Regions from separate parts of the Tardiphaga sp. 215_C5_N2_1 genome, predicted to be linked through region 1. Evidence: predicted binding sites of a transcription regulator. Region 1 holds the regulator's gene; each other region holds the start of a gene.
The links. The regulator HrcA, encoded in region 1, represses chaperone genes, less so after heat shock. The targets are predictions, from matches to a motif close to GTTAGCACTCNCNNNNNGNGAGTGCTAAC.
Positions count from the first base shown of each region.

Region 2: a site for HrcA is predicted at 3,785-3,813, ahead of AB7828_RS10665 (co-chaperone GroES). Genes of this name have one in related genera too.
Region 3: a site for HrcA is predicted at 1,848-1,876, ahead of AB7828_RS26980 (co-chaperone GroES). Genes of this name have one in related genera too.

Region 1 covers NZ_CP197240.1:4,486,612-4,492,757, forward strand. The annotation lists gene hemW (radical SAM family heme chaperone HemW) at 1-982, opposite strand, end outside; gene rdgB (RdgB/HAM1 family non-canonical purine NTP pyrophosphatase) at 969-1,604, opposite strand; gene rph (ribonuclease PH) at 1,640-2,362, opposite strand; gene hrcA (heat-inducible transcriptional repressor HrcA) at 2,515-3,603, shown strand; gene grpE (nucleotide exchange factor GrpE) at 3,709-4,308, shown strand; gene pncA (bifunctional nicotinamidase/pyrazinamidase) at 4,363-5,079, opposite strand; gene AB7828_RS21385 (hypothetical protein) at 5,366-6,146, shown strand, end outside.
Region 2 covers NZ_CP197240.1:2,204,558-2,210,703, forward strand. The annotation lists gene AB7828_RS10640 (SDR family oxidoreductase) at 1-69, shown strand, start outside; gene AB7828_RS10645 (NupC/NupG family nucleoside CNT transporter) at 148-1,398, shown strand; gene AB7828_RS10650 (dipeptidase) at 1,418-2,479, opposite strand; gene AB7828_RS10655 (cupin domain-containing protein) at 2,581-3,129, opposite strand; gene AB7828_RS10660 (usg protein) at 3,237-3,521, opposite strand; gene AB7828_RS10665 (co-chaperone GroES) at 3,941-4,258, shown strand; gene groL (chaperonin GroEL) at 4,299-5,942, shown strand.
Region 3 covers NZ_CP197240.1:5,681,951-5,688,096, reverse strand. The annotation lists gene AB7828_RS26990 (MFS transporter) at 1-1,080, opposite strand, end outside; gene AB7828_RS26985 (hypothetical protein) at 1,128-1,655, opposite strand; gene AB7828_RS26980 (co-chaperone GroES) at 1,967-2,263, shown strand; gene groL (chaperonin GroEL) at 2,412-4,067, shown strand; gene AB7828_RS26970 (hypothetical protein) at 4,268-5,476, shown strand; gene AB7828_RS26965 (META domain-containing protein) at 5,685-6,080, opposite strand.

The sequences.
Region 1 (6,146 bases):
GCAGGCCCATCAGCAGATATTCGTCGGCGCGTTCTTCGCTGTTGAGCAATTCATCCGATGTTACGCCGTGGCCGTTGTCTTCCACACGCATCACCCAGGCTTCCGGGCGTTTCTCGGTGGCGATGGCATGTCTGACACCGTCGATGTCGAGGCGGCCATGGGCGCCAGGCCCGATGCCGGCATATTCCTGACCGCGCCAATAGACGAGGTTGTGTTTGCACTCCGCACCGGGGCGGGCGTGGTTGGAAATCTCGTAAAATGGCAGGCCCTGCTGTGCGCAAACCTCCTGCGTCACGTCATAAAGCGTGCGCGCGAGACCTTCGTCGGGTGTCTTGAGTTTGCCGGCGGCGTGCAATCCGAAGAACGGCGTGCCTTCCTCGATGGTCAGCTGATACAGCGATAGATGTTCGGCGGCTTCCGAGATGGCGAGCTTGAGTTCGTCGGTCCACATCTGCGGGGTCTGGTCGGGGCGCGCATAGATCAGATCGAACGAATACCGATCGAACGCGCTGCGCGCGATGGCCACGGCATCGAGTGCCTCGCGCGCCGTATGCAAACGTCCCAGTGATTTCAGCGACGCATCGTCAAGCGCCTGTACGCCGAGCGACACGCGGTTGACGCCGGCCTCGCGATAACCGCGAAAGCGCGTCGCTTCGACGGAGGTCGGGTTGGCTTCGAGTGATACTTCGGCGTCGGAGGCAACGTTCCAGTATTTTCCGATCGAATCCAGAATCGCGCCGACGGTCTGCGGCTGCATCAGCGACGGCGTGCCGCCGCCGAGAAAGATCGACGTCACGGTGCGGCCTGGCGTGCGGGCAGCCGTGGTTTCGATCTCCCGTGCGAAGGCCCGCGCGAAACGTACTTCGTCGACGGCGTGATGACGGACGTGGCTGTTGAAGTCGCAATACGGGCACTTCGACAGGCAGAACGGCCAGTGCACATAGACGCCGAAAGCGTCCTGCTGTGCGTCAGCGGGGTTCAAGGCAGATCTCCGCGAGTTTCACGAATGCCCTGGCGCGATGCGACAAGCCCTCGCCGAGTGGCGGCAACCCGTGCTTCTCGACCGCGGTCATTTCGCCATAGGTGCGGGTGTAACCATCGGGCAGGAATGTCGGATCGTAGCCGAAGCCGGCAGTGCCGCGTGGTGGCCAGACCAGCGTGCCATGCGCATGCGCTTCGACTTCCTCAAGATGACCGTCGGGCCACGCCACGCAGAGTGCCGAGACGAAATGCGCGGTGCGCTTGTCAGGCGAGGTCGCGCCGCGCTCTTGCAGCAAACGCTCGATGCGCGTCATTGCGCCGGTGAAGTCCTTGGACTCGCCGGCCCAGCGCGCCGAGAGGATGCCGGGCGCGCCGTCGAGGGCATCGACGACGAGGCCGGAATCATCTGCGAAGGCCGGCAGTTGCGCGACATTGGCCGCGGCAATCGCCTTGATCGCGGCATTGGCCTTGAAGGTGTCGCCGGTCTCGTCGGGCTCGGCGAGGTCGAGTTCGCCGGCCGACACTGCTTCGATGCCGTAGGGGGCCAAGAGATCGCGCATCTCGGCAAGCTTGCCGGGATTGTGGGTGGCGATGACGAGCTTCCCAGTGATTCGACGATGCATGATGCGAGTCTACGCCTGCTTGATGACTTGCGGAATCACGCGATGGCCATTTTCTGCAGTTCAACCAGACGTCCGACGCCCTTTTGCGCCAGTGCCATCAACTTCAGGAACTCGTCCTGCGTGAACGGCGTCTTCTCGGCAGTGCCCTGCACCTCGATGATGCGGCCGTCGCCGGTCATCACGAAATTGGCGTCGGTGTCGGCTTCGGAATCTTCGGCATAATCGAGATCGAGCACCGGGGTGCCCTGATAGATGCCGCAGGAAATCGCCGCGATATTGTCGCGCAGCACGTTGCCGCCGCCGTTCTTGAACATGTTGCGGTTCTTCATCCACGAGATGCAGTCGGCCAGCGCAACCCATGCGCCGGTGATCGACGCCGTGCGGGTGCCGCCATCGGCCTGGATCACGTCGCAGTCGATGGTGATCTGGCGTTCGCCGAGCGCTTCGAGGTCGACGGCAGCGCGCAGCGAGCGGCCGATCAGGCGCTGGATCTCGACGGTGCGGCCGCCCTGCTTGCCGGATGCGGCTTCGCGGCGGGTGCGTTCCAGCGTGGCGCGGGGCAGCATGCCGTATTCGGCGGTGACCCAGCCGCGGCCCTGGCCCTTAAGCCATGGTGGCAGGCGCTCCTCCAGCGTGGCGGTCACCAGCACGTGGGTGTCACCGAATTTCACCATGCAGGAGCCTTCGGCATATTTGACCACGCCGCGTTCCAGCGACACGGCGCGCAGTTCATCGGGCGCACGACGGCTTGGCCGCATGAGAAAATCCTTCCAAATGTCCAGAGAAGCCTGTTCGCGGTGCTTTTAGGGGCCACAGACCGCAGCGGCAAGGGCGGGGCAGGTTCCACAACCGCAATGGTGCTTGTATCCGGGGGCTCGGGGCGACAGATTAGGTCCTCAAGGAGTACCCTGTGGCCCACCACGATCCGATCGGCCTGATTTCGCCGCATGCCGGGCTCGCCCAGCTCAATGAGCGATCGCGTGAGATCTTCCGGCAGATCGTCGAGAGCTATCTCGCCACGGGCGAACCTGTCGGTTCGCGCAATATTTCGCGCCTGATCACGGTTCCGCTGTCGCCGGCGTCGGTCCGCAACGTGATGTCGGACCTGGAGCAGCTCGGCCTCATCTATGCGCCGCATACCTCTGCCGGACGGCTTCCGACCGAACTCGGACTGCGGTTTTTCGTCGATGCCTTGATGCAGGTCGGTGACCTCACCGAGCCGGAGCGGCAGTCGATCCAGCAGCAATTATCCTCGGTGGGGCGCTCGCAGACTGTGGAGGCAGCGCTCGGCGAGGCGCTGACGCAGCTGTCCGGCCTGACCCGCGCGGCGGCGGTGGTTCTGACCGCCAAGTCCAATGTGCGGCTGAAACACATCGAATTCGTCCGTTTAGAGCCCGAAAAGGCGCTGGTCGTGCTGGTTGCCGAGGATGGCCAGGTCGAAAACCGCGTGCTGACCCTGCCGCCGGGCGTGCCGTCGTCGGCGCTGAACGAGGCGTCGAACTTCCTCAATGCCCGGATTCGCGGCCGCACGCTGGCCGAGGCCCGGCTGGAGCTGGAAACGGCGCTGACCCAGAACCAGATCGAGCTCGATCAGCTGACCCAGAAGGTGATTGCCGCCGGCATTGCCAGCTGGTCGGGTGGCGAGAAGGACGATCGGCAGCTGATCGTGCGTGGCCAGGCCAATCTGCTCGAGGATCTCCATGCGCTGGAGGATCTTGAACGCGTTCGCCTCCTGTTCGACGATCTCGAAGCCAAGCGCGAGGTGATCGACCTTCTCGGTCGGGCGGAGACGGCGGAAGGTGTCCGCATCTTCATCGGCTCGGAAAACAAACTGTTCTCGCTGTCCGGCTCGTCCACGATCATTGCGCCCTACAGCGATGGCGCCGGCCATATTGTCGGTGTTCTCGGCGTGATCGGGCCGACCCGGCTGAACTATGCGCGGGTGATCCCGATGGTAGATTACGCGGCGCGCATCGTCAGCCGCATGCTCGGCGGCTGACAGATCGGCCGAATCCGGCCGGTTGCGCTTGATTTTCGGCGCTCAAACCCCGATATCCCGCTCAGCAATCCCACCATTTTGGCGTGTTTTTGAGAAGGCAGCGTGATGACTGATTCCAATGGGCAGAACGACAATCAGGACAAGACGGCAGCGGCCGCCGATCCGGTGGTCTCCAAGCCCTACATCATGCCGGACGATCCGGAGCCGAACTCGGTCGAGGCCCTAACCAAGGAAGCTGCGGACGCGCGCGACAAGATGCTGCGCACGCTGGCGGAGATGGAAAATCTGCGCAAGCGGACCCAGAAGGAGGTCGCCGACGGTCGCACCTATGCGATCGCCAATTTCGCGCGCGAAGTGCTCGATATCGCCGACAGCCTGCAGCGCGCCCTCGATGCCGTGCCTGCCGACACCAAGGCCGCCGCCGATCCGGGCCTGAAGGCGCTGCTCGAAGGCGTCGAGCTCACCGAGCGCTCGCTGCTCAACACGCTGGAAAAGAACGGCGTGAAAAAGTTCGACCCGTCGGGCGAGAAGTTCGATCCGAATTTCCAGCAGGCGATGTACGAAGTGCCCGATGCTTCCGTGCCTGCGGGCACCGTCGTTCAGGTCGTGCAGGCCGGTTATACCATCGGCGAGCGCGTGCTGCGCCCGGCGCTGGTCGGCGTGTCGAAGGGCGGCGCCAAGGCTGCACCTGTAGCGTCGGAATAAAGCTGTGTAGTAGGAGCTGGATCGCCCGGTCAAGCCGGGCGATGACAGCGAGAGTTAAGCCGCCAGCTCGCCCGACTGGATCCGCTTCACGCCGGCCTTGTTCATGTCGGCCCAAGCCTTGGCCAGCGAGCCCTGCGTGTCGATGCCGCGGCAGGCATCTTCGATCACATAGACATCGAAACCTGCTTTTCGCGCATCAAGGGCGGACCACGCGACACAGAAATCTGTGGCGAGACCGGCGATGAACACGCGCTGCAATTTGCGGGCTTTCAGATAGGCGGCGAGACCGGTGGTGGTCTTCCCGTCGGCCTCGGTGAAGGCCGAATAGCTGTCGACGTCCTTGTTGAAGCCCTTGCGCAGGATCAGCTCGGTATGCGGGATGGCGAGATCCTTCGAGAGCGCAGCCCCTTCAGTGCCCTGCACGCAGTGATCCGGCCACAGCACCTGCTTGCCGTATTTCACATCGGTGGTCTCAAACGGCTTCTTGCCGCTGTGGCTGGACGCGAAGGAGATATGGCCGGGCGTGTGCCAGTCCTGCGTCATCACCACGTCGGCGAATTTCTTCGCGATGGCGTTGATGACCGGCACGACCTTATCGCCGTCCTTCACCGCAAGGCTGCCACCGGGCAGGAAGCAGTTCTGCACGTCAATCACCAGCAGGACGGATGTGCGGTCGAGGCTAACCTTGCCGGCGGCGGACAGTGTTTTGGGAGCTAGGCTGGTCATGGCCATGGTTCCAAGCCCTCCGAGAATTTGACGTCTGTTGAGCATCATCGTCCCCCCGTGATTGAACCTTCACAGACAATCAGGTCGCGGTCATCGCGTAAAGCGGATCGCGGTGCGGGCGGGGGCCGCATTTCGGGCCGCCCGCGCAAGGGCTTGTTAATGCGCCTCTCCTAGTTTCGGCGGTAGCGTTGCCTGAAAAGTTGAGCGCATGACGATCGATATCGGCCTGCGGCTTGCCCGAGGGCGGGCTGCCCAAAATCGGAATTTGACTGGTGAGGCTGCCGTTCCCCATGCACGACTTGCGTGGCCCTGGCTGATTGCCGGGTTGGCTGTGTGCGCGTTGACGCTCGGGCTGCGCTGGGCGCTGCCGTTCAATGTCGATGTAAGCTGGTGGCTGATCGTCGGTGAACGTGTGTTCGACGGTCAACGGCTCTATCTGGATATTCTCGAGACCAATCCGCCGATGGCCGGATCGATCTATTTTCTCGGCGTGGCGCTGGCGCGCGCCACGGGCCTGCGGCCGGAAGCGGTGACCATTGCACTGATGCTGGCTCTGATGACGGCCTCGCTCGGACTGACATGGTGGCTGCTACGTAACTCAAAGCTGTCGGGTCGCTCTGCCGCCGGTGCGCTCGCTGTCTGGGCTGTGGCGCTGCTCGGTATCCTGCCGATGTATGATTTCGGCCAGCGCGAACATCTCGCGCTGTTGTTCTTGATGCCGGCACTTGCGGTCCTGATCCGCCGTGTCGGGAACGAGCCGGTGTCGATCGTTGCGATCGTCATCGCCGGGGTCAGCGCGGCCGTTACCATGAGCTTCAAACCGTATTTCGCGCTCGGTATCGGCGCGGCCATCCTCGCCGCGACCTTGCAGGCGCGGCTGTGGCGCATTCTCGTCGCACCGGAACACTGGATCGCCGGCGTGCTGGTCGTGGCCTATGCCGTCTGGATCTATATATCGCTCCCGGCCTATTTCACGCTGATCTATCCCGTCGTCCGCGATGTCTATCTCTTGCTTGCAGCGCCGTGGCTAGCCCTGGCGCTCAGCGGCGCCACGATGCTGTGGCTCGCTGCGGTATTCGCGGTGCTGCTATTGCAACGCCGGCATAAGCCCG
Region 2 (6,146 bases), 2.3 Mb from region 1:
CCGCTCGATGCCAATGTGCTGACCATGACGGTCATGGCAACGAAGATGCCGTTCGTCGGACGCGGCTAAAACGCAATCCGCCTCAGCGGCATTGCGATTGCATGACATGGGGAGCCGCGGCATCATCGCCGCGGTTTCGGGGGATTTATGCTTCAGCTACAATCGGCGTTCGGCGTCATCGCGCTTTTGGGGATCGCCTGGGCGCTCGGTGAAAACCGCAGCAAGGTGTCGCTGAGACAGGCCGCGATCGGTCTCGCATTGACGGTCATCGCTGCCGTGATCCTGCTGAAGCTTCCCGTCGTTACGCGCGCCTTCAGCAGCATCAACGATGCTGTCAGCACCATCGCCGCAGCGTCGCGCGCCGGCACCTCCTTCGTGTTCGGTTATCTCGGCGGCGGCGCACTACCGTTCGATCTCAAGAATCCCGGCGCGGATTTCGTGCTCGCACTGCAGGCACTCCCCGTGGTGCTGGTCATCAGCGTGCTGACCAGCCTGTTGTTCTACTGGCGTATCCTGCCGCCGATCGTGCGCGGCATGGCGTGGCTGCTTGAACGCACACTCGGCATCGGCGGCGCGGTCGGGCTGTCAACGGCCGCGAACATCTTTCTGGGCATGGTCGAAGCCCCGTTGTTTATTCGCCCTTACCTCGCGCAGCTCACGCGCAGCGAACTGTTTCTGGTGATGACGGGCGGCATGGCGGGGATCGCCGGTACCGTGCTGGTGCTCTACGCCACTTTTATGGCGCCGCTGATCCCCGATGCGTCGGCGCATTTCGTGATTGCTTCCGTGCTCTCGGCGCCAGCTGCGATCCTTGTCAGCCTGATCATGGTGCCTGAGACGGAGGATCGTCGCACAGGTGGATTGCTCGCCAATCCGGACGCATCGGCCACGAGCACGATAGATGCGATCGTCAAGGGCACGAGTGCAGGCATCGAACTACTCGTCAACATCATCGCCCTGCTGCTGGTCTTCGTGGCGCTGATGTATCTCATGAACGCGATCCTCATGACGATGCCCACCGTGGGAGGCAACACGCTGTCCGTGCAACGCATGCTGGGTTACGTGATGGCACCGGTGTGCTGGCTGATGGGCCTGCCGTGGGACCAGGCGCTGACCGCGGGCTCGCTCATGGGCGTCAAGACGATCCTCAACGAGTTGATCGCCTATGTTCAATTGGCGAAGCTCGGTCCCGATGCGCTGGATGCACGCTCGCGCCTCATCATGCTTTATGCGCTGTGTGGATTTGCAAATTTTGCCAGCCTCGGAATTATGATCGGAGGCCTGGGCACCATGGCGCCGGAACGTCGTAACGAAATCAACGCGCTCGGTGTGAAGTCGATCGTCTCGGGGACGCTGACGACTTGTCTGATGGGCGCGATCGTCGGCATGCTCACCTGAGATACGCCGCCAGCGCCGGTCAGCCGATCGTCCGCTGCAGCAGATCGAGCCAGTTGCCCGCGCCGAGCTTGCCGAGCAGCGTCTCGGAATAGCCCTTGTCGCGCAAGGCCACGAACAGCACCTGCAGGCCCGCGGCGGAGTCGATGGCCTCGGGCACCACCGCGCCGTCGAAATCCGATCCCAGCCCGACGTGATCCTCGCCCAGCTTCTCCAGCAGATAGTCGATCTGCTGCACCATCAGCTCGATGCCGGTGTCGGGCCGCATGCTGCCGTCGGGGCGCAGGAAGCAGGTCGCGAAATTCAGGCCGACCATGCCGCCGGTGTCGCGGATCGCGGCGAGCTGCTTGTCGGTGAGATTGCGCGGCGACGGGCACAGCGCATGGGCATTGGAATGGGTCGCCACCAGCGGCGCCTTCGACAGCCGCGCCACGTCCCAAAAACCCTTCTCGGTGATGTGCGACAGGTCGACCAGAATCTTCAGGTCATTGCAGGCGCCGATCAACCGCTCGCCGGCCGCGGTGAGACCGTCGCCGAGATCCGGCCCGGACGGGAAGTGAAACGGCACGCCATGGCCGAAGATGTTGGTCCGGCTCCACACCGGCCCGATCGACCGCAACCCCGCCGCATAGAGAACGTCGAGGAATCTGAGCTCGGCGTCGATGGCCTCCGCGCCTTCCAGATGGACCACCACGGCCAGCGCCTTGCGCTCAATGGCGGACCGGATTTCGGCGGTGGTGGTGCAGATCGCCACCGCGCCTGCGGAAGTGCGTTCGAGCTGCAGCAGGATGGCCAGTTCGGCGACGACGGAATTGCGCGCCTCGTCCATCGTCAGCGGCTCGGGAAGCGGCACGGCGTAGCGTCCGCCCGTCATCTGCGCCATGAATCCCGATGACGCCTGAGCCGCCGGCGAATACAGCGCGAACAGCCCGCCGACGAACGCGCCGGCCTTCGCCTTCGGCAGGTCGATGTGACCGGCGGCTTCCCCGGTCAGGAAGTCGGATACCGGATCGTGCGATTGCGATTTGTACAGCCGCAGCAGCACATCGTTGTGACCGTCGAAAACCGGAACGGATGCAGTCATGAGATACTCGTTGAGGGCCAGGGCAGCGACGGGCTCAGCATAGCTGATTCAACGCCACTGCGACGCGCGAACAAGGCACGCGTCGCATTTCCGCACGCGAACTACCGGACTTCCACCGTCTTGAACTCCGCCGGAAGGATCACTTCCAGCAGTTCGCAATTGTCGGAGTAATCACGGATCAGATGCCTGATGCGTGGCGGCTGAGTCCAGCATGACCCCTGACGCATGGTCATCTCGCCCTCGCCTTCCATATAGGCCTTCACCCAGCCGTTCAGCACATAGACCAGCTGAAACTCGGCATCGTGATAGTGAAGCTTGGAGACCTCTTTCGGATCGCAAGGTCCGATCAGCCGGATGACATGCGCGTGCGCCAAACCGCCGGTCGCAGCGGCGACGCCGAGATCGCGATACTTCGCATAGGCACGCAGACCGTCGCCGAGAAATGCTTCTTCCTGATAGTGACTGATCGCGACGCGCTGCTTGCGGCGCGGGCCGGGTTTCGCCGCGGCCTTGGCGACAGCTTTCGTACTCGCCTTGGCCGGCTTGCCAACCGCGAACTTCTTTGCCGCTTTCGCTACCGCCTGTGTCGCAGGCTTCTTCGTCGCAGCCGCTTTCGCTGCGCTCTTTGACGTTCGCTTCAGCTTCGCCATGTCGTGTTTCCCACCCGGCGCAATGCCGAACAAACGGCCAGCGCGTCCGGGAACCTAGCTGTAGTTCAGCACAGCGGCAATTCATCCGGCGCGTTGAGAGGCGCGGACTAGTGCAACCGGAAGACGCCATCCACGGCACGAAGCTCGGCCGGCTTGATCAGTTTCGAATGCGCGACGGTGACCGCAAAGAGCGGGCCATCGAGCTTCTCCTGCCAGAAATCCAGGAAATCCTTCAGCGCGGGAAACTTCGGAAACAGATCGTAGTTCTGCCAGACATAGGTCTGCAGCAGCGATGGATGGTCCGGCATGCGGTAGAGAATCTGCGCCGTCGTCAGTCCGTAGCCAAGCACCTGCTTCCTGAAATCGTCAGAAGCTGCATTTCTCGAGACCATGTTCAACCTCCATGGACAGAGCGCATTCGGCTAAGTGGATTCCGGTTTGGCGTCGAACTTCGCTCTGCTCTCCTGTGACCGTGCTGACTGCAGCGAACCGGCTTCCACTTCGCCCATGACAACACGATGCATGAAATGTGACGCAAGCAACGTCTTCATCACAAGCTTAAAAGTTTAATAATGTATTGAAAGCCGAGTGTTAGCAGCCACTTACCGTGGATGCTAACGGATTCGAGAGCCGGTATCGGAGGGTCTTAACCAATTCTGGCACCCGTCATATTTGAGTGCCAAAATATTTGATACAGACCCTTGCCGGTGAGGAACGTTCGGCCTATGTCCGGACCAGCTGCGCTGGCACTTGTTGGCTCAGACTGCCAATTTAAATTTCTCAAGCATCTACAGAAACTTAGGAGGACTGCATGAAATTCCGTCCGCTTCACGATCGCGTTGTGGTCAAGCGTATCGACGCCGAAGAGAAGTCCGCTGGCGGCATCATCATTCCGGATAGCGCCAAAGAGAAGCCCTCCCAGGGCGAGATCGTCTCCGTCGGCCCGGGCGGCCGCGACGAAGCCGGCAAGCTGATCCCGATCGATCTGAAGGTCGGCGAGCGCGTGCTGTTCGGCAAGTGGTCGGGCACCGAGGTCAAGATCGATGGTCAGGACCTGCTGATCATGAAGGAAAGCGACATCATGGGCGTCCTCGAAGGTGCCGCTCCCGCCAAGAAGAAGGCCGCTTAAGCGCCTTTCCCACCCATCCTGATTTTCAAGGAAGCAAAACATGTCAGCTAAAGAAGTGAAATTCGGCGTTGATGCCCGCGACAAGATGCTGCGCGGCGTCGACATTCTCGCCAACGCCGTGAAGGTGACGCTCGGTCCGAAGGGCCGCAACGTCGTCATCGACAAGTCGTTCGGCGCGCCCCGCATCACCAAGGACGGCGTCACCGTCGCCAAGGAAATCGAACTCGACGACAAGTTCGAGAACATGGGCGCCCAGATGGTGCGCGAAGTGGCCTCGAAGTCGGCCGACGCAGCCGGCGACGGCACCACCACTGCTACCGTGCTCGCCCAGGCGATCGTCCGTGAAGGCGCCAAGTCGGTTGCTGCCGGCATGAACCCGATGGATCTGAAGCGCGGCATCGACCTGGCTGTGGAAGCCGTGGTTGCTGACCTCGTCAAGAACTCCAAGAAGGTCACCTCGAACGACGAAATCGCCCAGGTCGGCACGATCTCGGCCAACGGCGACGCAGAAATCGGCAAGTTCCTCGCCGACGCCATGAAGAAGGTCGGCAACGAGGGCGTCATCACGGTTGAAGAAGCCAAGTCGCTCGAAACCGAACTCGACGTCGTCGAAGGCATGCAGTTCGACCGCGGCTACATCTCGCCCTACTTCGTCACCAACGCCGACAAGATGCGCGTTGAATTCGACGACGCCTACATCCTGATCAACGAGAAGAAGCTCTCCTCGCTGAACGAGATGCTGCCGCTGCTCGAAGCTGTCGTGCAGACCGGCAAGCCGCTCGTCATCGTCGCGGAAGACGTCGAAGGCGAAGCTCTCGCCACCCTCGTCGTCAACCGTCTGCGTGGCGGCCTCAAGGTCGCTGCCGTCAAGGCACCGGGCTTCGGCGATCGCCGCAAGGCCATGCTGCAGGACATCGCGATCCTGACCGGCGGCCAGGCGATCTCGGAAGATCTCGGCATCAAGCTCGAGAACGTCACGCTCGCCATGCTCGGCCGCGCCAAGAAGGTGATGATCGACAAGGAAAACTCCACCATCGTCAACGGCGCCGGCAAGAAGGCCGACATCGAAGCACGCGTGGCGCAGATCAAGGCGCAGATCGAAGAAACCACTTCGGACTACGACCGTGAGAAGCTGCAGGAGCGTCTCGCCAAGCTGGCTGGCGGCGTTGCCGTCATCCGCGTCGGCGGCGCGACCGAAGTCGAAGTGAAGGAGCGCAAGGACCGCGTTGATGACGCGATGCATGCGACCCGCGCTGCGGTTGAAGAAGGCATCGTCCCCGGCGGCGGCGTCGCTCTGCTCCGCGCTTCGGAACAGCTGAAGAAGATCAAGACCGCGAACGACGACCAGAAGACCGGCGTCGAGATCGTCCGCAAGGCCCTGTCGGCTCCGGCTCGCCAGATCGCCATCAACGCAGGCGAAGACGGTTCGGTCATCGTCGGCAAGGTCCTCGAGACCGCGACCTACAGCTACGGCTTCGACTCGCAGACCGGCACCTACGGCGACATGCTCAAGAAGGGCATTATCGATCCGACCAAGGTTGTCCGTGCAGCGATCCAGAACGCAGCTTCGGTTGCCGGCCTCCTGATCACCACGGAAGCCATGGTTGCCGAACTGCCCAAGAAGGGCGGCGCAGGCGGCGGCGGCATGCCTCCAGGCGGCGGCATGGGCGGCATGGACTTCTGAGTCCAACGCTTCAAGCAACTATCAGAATGCAGAACCCCGGCAGCGATGCCGGGGTTTTTGTTTGGCTGATACTCAAGTCTTTTGATCTTCATGTCTGATAAAGTTAGACTCTTTCACTTTTCGTCGGCAGTTTTTCCAGTACAGCCTCGAGAAGCTCTTGAAGGCTCGTGATTTGATTGATTAGTTCGACGGCCTCTCGCCTAT
Region 3 (6,146 bases), 1.2 Mb from region 1:
CGGTGCAAAGGCCTGCACGAACAAAGCCGGCCGCGCGATACGGCCGATCACACGGCCATACCCCACCGGGCCAAACATCAGAAGCGGCAGCGCACCGCGCGCGATGGTCATGACGCCATTGGCGGCGCCGAATCCGATAGCGAACAAGGCCGCCAGCGGAAACGAAATCCCTGCAAAGGCCAGCATTGCGAAGGCCGATACTACAAGCACCACCGCCCCGCGCGCGATCCACAGCGGATGGGTGCGCCCCGCCAGCATGAAGTCCGCCAGCCGCGATGCCACCTGCGCCGGTCCGAACATCGCACCGATGGTCACCGCCGTTGCAGCACTGAGCCCGCCGCGCTCCAGCAGCGCCAGCAGGTTCGAGGTCACGCCCGACAGAATGAAGCTGTAAAGCGAGAACGCCGCCGCCAGCAGGATGAACGGCCAGCCTTCCGGGCGCTGGGTTGCCTGCTGGGGGACGACAACGGCGTCCACCACGGGCAGAGGCGCGACGGCGACGTGGCGCGGCAATGCAAAAGCATGAAGCGGCGCAACGACAAAGGCGAAGATCGCTGCGAAGGTCAGATAGGTCCCGCGCCAGCCGACAGCCTCAAGCAGAAGATGGGTCGCCGGCCAGCCGACCGTCGAGGCGAAGCCGCCTGCAAAGGTCACGAAGGTGATCTGCCGCCGCGCCGAGGCACCGAAGATACGCGTCAACGTGGCGAAGGCGGGATCGTAGAGCGACGCAGACATTGCAGCGCCGAGCAACAGCCAGCAGGCCAGATAGGTCGCGGGATGATCGGCGACTGAAAACAGAGCGAGACCCAAGGCACCGGCCAATGCGCCCGATGCCATGACGACATTGCCGCCGTGGCGGTCGATCAATCCACCAACCACCGGCGACAGTAGTCCCGATACGATCAACCCCAGCGAAAAGCCCGCCATGCCGAAGGCCAGCGACCAGCCATGCGCCGCCGTGATATGCGGCATGGTCAGCACAGGTGGATAGATCAGGATGCCCCAGGTCAGGATCTGGGTGAATGCCAGCACAAGGACCGCGCGGCCCGGTCCGAAAACAAGGTCGCGCAATCGGTGCATGGGCTCACGTCTTCAAGGGAGTGGCGGGACCCGCCTTACGCCTCAGGTCAGGCCTTGGGTGCGCAACGGACATAGACCATGTTGCCGTAGCGAACCGCAGCGTCCTTGTCGATGAAGCGCGTGACGAGAATCCGGCCGTCGAAGGAGACGATCTCGCGATCCTTCTCACCACCGGCGGGACCGGGCGGGCCGATATAGTTCTTGCCGCTCGGCGAGCCCTTGAGGCGCAGTTCCTGCGGCGTCGCCTCGTCGGCGAGATGCATGATGACGCCGCCGGTGGCGCCCTGGCCGATGATATAGGGCTGCTTGCACTGGCCGCGCGCGGCGTTCTCAGTGCGAACGCGATCATTGGGATTCATGTAAGATGCCAGACCCCAGCGGCCGACGAGTTCTTCCGAGCGGATCGAGGCTGGCAGTTCCGGCGCCGGCGGGGGCTCCGGCGGCGGTGTCGGCTGCGAGTTCCCAAAGCTGAACCCGCCCAATCCACCAGACGTGCCGCACCCGCCCAATGACAGCGCCAAAGTTGAAACGATCGCCAGATGGGCAACCGTGCGGGCGTAGCGTGACCTGATCATATTATCCCCTAGAGCAAATTCCCCGGCTGCCCGTCCCGGCAGCCAAGCGCAAAACACCTGACGGCGCAATGAGGTCGGCAGAATTACGCCGACTCTCCATTATGGTTTCCAGATCATCCTATATTGGCCTCACCAAGGCCTTAAGGCCTCGCTTGACTCAAAAAGCGTCTGGCCATATTTCCCGGACGCTCAATTAGCACTCCCGGAGCGCGATTGCTAAGGGAATGAGCCGGCCGCCTTGAGCGTTCCGGCTGGATTCCCGCCCGCCTCCGAGATGGCAACGAAATCGCAAACCCTAAAGGGACACTCCCATGGCCAAGACCAAATTCCGCCCGCTGCACGACCGCGTCGTCGTCAAGCGCATCGTCGCCGACGAGAAGACCAAGGGCGGCATCATCATCCCGGACAGCGCCAAGGAAAAGCCGTCTGAAGGCGAAGTCGTCGGCGTGGGCCCCGGTGGCCGCGACGAAGCCGGCAAGCTGATCCCGATCGACATCAAGGTCGGCGACAAGGTTCTGTTCGGCAAGTGGTCGGGTACCGAGATCAAACTCGACGGCGAAGAACTCCTCATCATGAAGGAGTCGGACATCATGGGCGTGATCGCTTAAAGCTATCCGCTCCGACCTCGTCCTGAGGAGGCAGCGCAGCTGCCGTCTCGAAGGATGAAGCCACAAACAATATCCCATCAGCTCATCCTTCGAGACGCGGGCTAACGCCCGCTCCTCAGGATGAGGGAAATCACCAGGAGTTATCCCAATGGCAGCCAAAGACGTTAAATTCTCCGGAGACGCGCGCGATCGCATGCTGCGCGGCGTCGACATTCTCGCCAACGCCGTCAAGGTCACGCTCGGTCCGAAGGGCCGCAATGTCGTGATCGAGAAGTCGTTCGGCGCTCCGCGCATCACCAAGGACGGCGTCACCGTCGCCAAGGAGATCGAGCTCGAGGACAAGTTCGAGAACATGGGCGCGCAGATGCTGCGCGAAGTCGCCTCGAAGACCAACGACACCGCAGGCGACGGCACCACCACCGCCACCGTGCTGGCCCAGGCCATCGTCCGTGAAGGCGCCAAGTCGGTTGCTGCCGGCATGAACCCGATGGACCTCAAGCGCGGCATCGATATCGCCGTCGCCGCCGTCATCAAGGACATCACCAAGCGCGCCAAGCCGGTTGCGTCTTCGGCTGAAGTCGCCCAGGTCGGCACCATCTCCGCCAACGGCGACGCTGCCATCGGCAAGATGATCGCCCAGGCAATGCAGAAGGTCGGCAACGAAGGCGTCATCACGGTTGAAGAGAACAAGTCGCTCGAGACCGAAGTCGACATCGTCGAGGGCATGAAGTTCGATCGCGGCTACCTGTCGCCCTACTTCGTCACCAATGCCGAGAAGATGACCGCCGAGCTCGAGGACGTGTACGTCCTGCTCGTCGAGAAGAAGATCTCCAGCCTGCAGGCCATGCTGCCGGTGCTCGAAGCCGTGGTGCAGTCGGGCAAGCCGCTGCTGATCATCGCTGAAGACGTCGAAGGCGAAGCCCTCGCCACCCTCGTCGTCAACCGCCTGCGCGGTGGCCTCAAGGTTGCTGCCGTCAAGGCACCGGGCTTCGGCGATCGCCGCAAGGCGATGCTGGAAGACCTTGCGATCTTGACCGGCGGTCAGCTCGTCTCGGAAGATCTCGGCATGAAGCTGGAAAGCGTCACGCTCGCCATGCTCGGCCGCGCCAAGAAGGTCGTGATCGACAAGGAAAACACCACTGTCGTCAACGGCGCTGGCAAGAAGCCGGCGATCGAAGCCCGCGTCAATCAGATCAAGGCGCAGATCGAGGAAACCACCTCGGACTACGACCGTGAGAAGCTGCAGGAGCGTCTGGCCAAGCTTGCAGGCGGCGTCGCGGTGATCCGCGTCGGCGGCGCGACCGAAGTCGAAGTGAAGGAAAAGAAGGATCGCGTGGATGACGCGCTGAACGCCACCCGTGCGGCCGTTCAGGAAGGCATCGTCCCCGGTGGCGGTACTGCGCTTCTACGCGCCAAGAAGGCCGTCGGCCGTCTCACCAACGAGAACGCCGATGTGCAGGCCGGTATCAACATCGTGCTGAAGGCGCTGGAAGCTCCAATCCGCCAGATCGCCGAAAACGCCGGCGTTGAAGGTTCGATCGTGGTCGGCAAGATCCTAGACGAGAAGTCCGAGACCTTCGGCTTCGACGCGCAGACCGAAACCTATGTCGACATGGTCGCCAAGGGCATCATCGATCCGGCCAAGGTGGTGCGTACTGCACTGCAGGACGCCGCCTCGGTTGCCGGCCTGCTGGTCACCACCGAAGCCATGGTCGCCGAACTGCCGAAGGAAGCTGCACCGGCGATGCCGGGCGGTGGCGGCGGTATGGGTGGCATGGGCGGAATGGGAGGCATGGGCTTCTAAGCCCTGCTTTCACGCTCAACTGCATTGTGATCGAAGGCCGCCTCCGGGCGGCCCTCTTTTTTGCCCTGATACAATGCGCCTGCGACTTATGGCCTTTCGCCTTGGTCGCGGTTCTGATTCAATCCCGTGATTAATCTCGCATGGGCGGAATCAGATAAATCCGCCCGGAGACACGTCGATAACGTCCAGGGACTTTTGAAATGCGCGCGCTTCATCTTTGTCTGCTCGGCCTTACGGTCACCGCCTCGGTTGGGACCGTCCACCACGCCTTCGCGCAGGTGAAAGCCGCGCCGAAGAGCCAGCCGGCAGGCCCCGAGACGCGCTATTTCACCTCGATCGACGGCGTCATGAACGGCAATGCCGACGTCATCCTGCGCGAGACGCGGCAGGGCAAGGCCGTGACCGCCGCGACGCTTGATGTCTGCTATCCCGCCGAGAAGGGCAGCGACCGCAAGGATCGCTTCGTCGCCAATCTCACGGTCAGCGGTTCGACGTTGACCGGCGCAACGCAGACCCAGGTCGACAAGCTGCCGGTGACCATCAAACTGAATCGCCGGCCGACCGGCGACACGTTCGAATTCAAGGGGCAGATCTCGGTCGGTCAGACCAACAACAACGTGACCTCCTCGGACAATTCCGATCAGAGCGAGAAGGAATTCCAGGACAATCAGTCCACCGACGACAATATCGCGCCCGCGCCGAAGGATTTCACCGAAGTCTCGCCAGAAGCCATCGCGGTGAAGATCAAGCTCGAAGCCGCACTCGATTTCGTCCGCACGCTGCGCGGGCAGAATGTCGAAGTGGCGTTGAACAGCCTGGCCGTATCGTGCGATGCACTGCGCGCCGGCGAGCAGGTCATCAGCCTCGCCATCGATCCGGAACGCGCCGCGACGTTCGTCGCCAAAACCAAGACCTATCCCGGCGTCGTCAATGTCGGCTGGACCACGGGCGCTATCGACATGGATCGTACCGTGCGCCTTGCAGCCGCCGACTGGCGCGATGGTGACAAGATCAATCGCGACAAGGTTGCGACCACGCTGGCGAATGTGCTCGCCAAGACCATGTCGGGCAAACCTGCCGCCGCGTCATGGGACGACGAGACCGGAAAGCTCAAGCTGACCTTCAAGCGCCCGAGTCAGGTACTGCCCGCGCTCGAATTGACGGAGACGGTCGAGGTCAACGCGATCATCGCTCCCGACAAGCCCGGCACGACGGATAAGCTGATCCTGTGGGTCAGCACGCCGTCAGTCACCACTGCGGATGAGAACTCGGGCGCGAAGCTGGCTCTCGCGGATTCGCCGACGGCCGATGAAGAGAGTGATCCGCGCGACGACAACGGCGCGGTTGCAGCTGTCGCGGCGGAGTTCAAGGCACAGCGTTGGGATGCAGATAATTCGAACTGGAAGTAGCACGTAAGACTACGCTCTTTCTTCCCCTCTCCCCCAGCGCAGCAAGGAGAGGGTGCCTGAGCGCAGCGAAGGCGGGAGAGGGCCGGAGTTCGTGGCGCCCCCTCTCCCCGTCTCGAACCGCTTCGCGGTTCGATCCACCCTCTCCCGCCTGGCGGAGCTACGCTCCGCGGGGGAGAGGGGAAGTGGAGCGCCTTCGCAGCTTAAACTATCAATTCGTATTCAACCTGAACCCGAGCGACTTCGGCCCGACGAACGTCACTGCATCACCGCGCCGCTGCCAATTGGTGGCCGCGCCGAGATCGGCGATCAACTGATCGTCCATCGCGGCCTGTGCGTCCGAGCAACTGCGGTTCTCCATCGCGCCGGCGACGAAGACGACGGTGTTGCCAGCGACCGAGAACTGCCCCTTGCCGCCCTTGCACCACAACTCCACCCGCGCCTCGCCGGCCTCGCCGATTTCCAGATTGGGAATCCGCTTCGAGCGGGGCTGACGCTGTGCATCCAGAGTCATTTCCATGCCGAATGGAAACTCTTCGGCGGCATGCGCAGGGACGGCAATCAGAAACGCAGCGCCGGCAAGAGCGGCCCGCAGCAAAGTGGTCATGGCAGTCATATGAATTCTCGGCGTGATGGGATCGGCGACAATGGCCGCGGTTCTACGCGCGGCCGC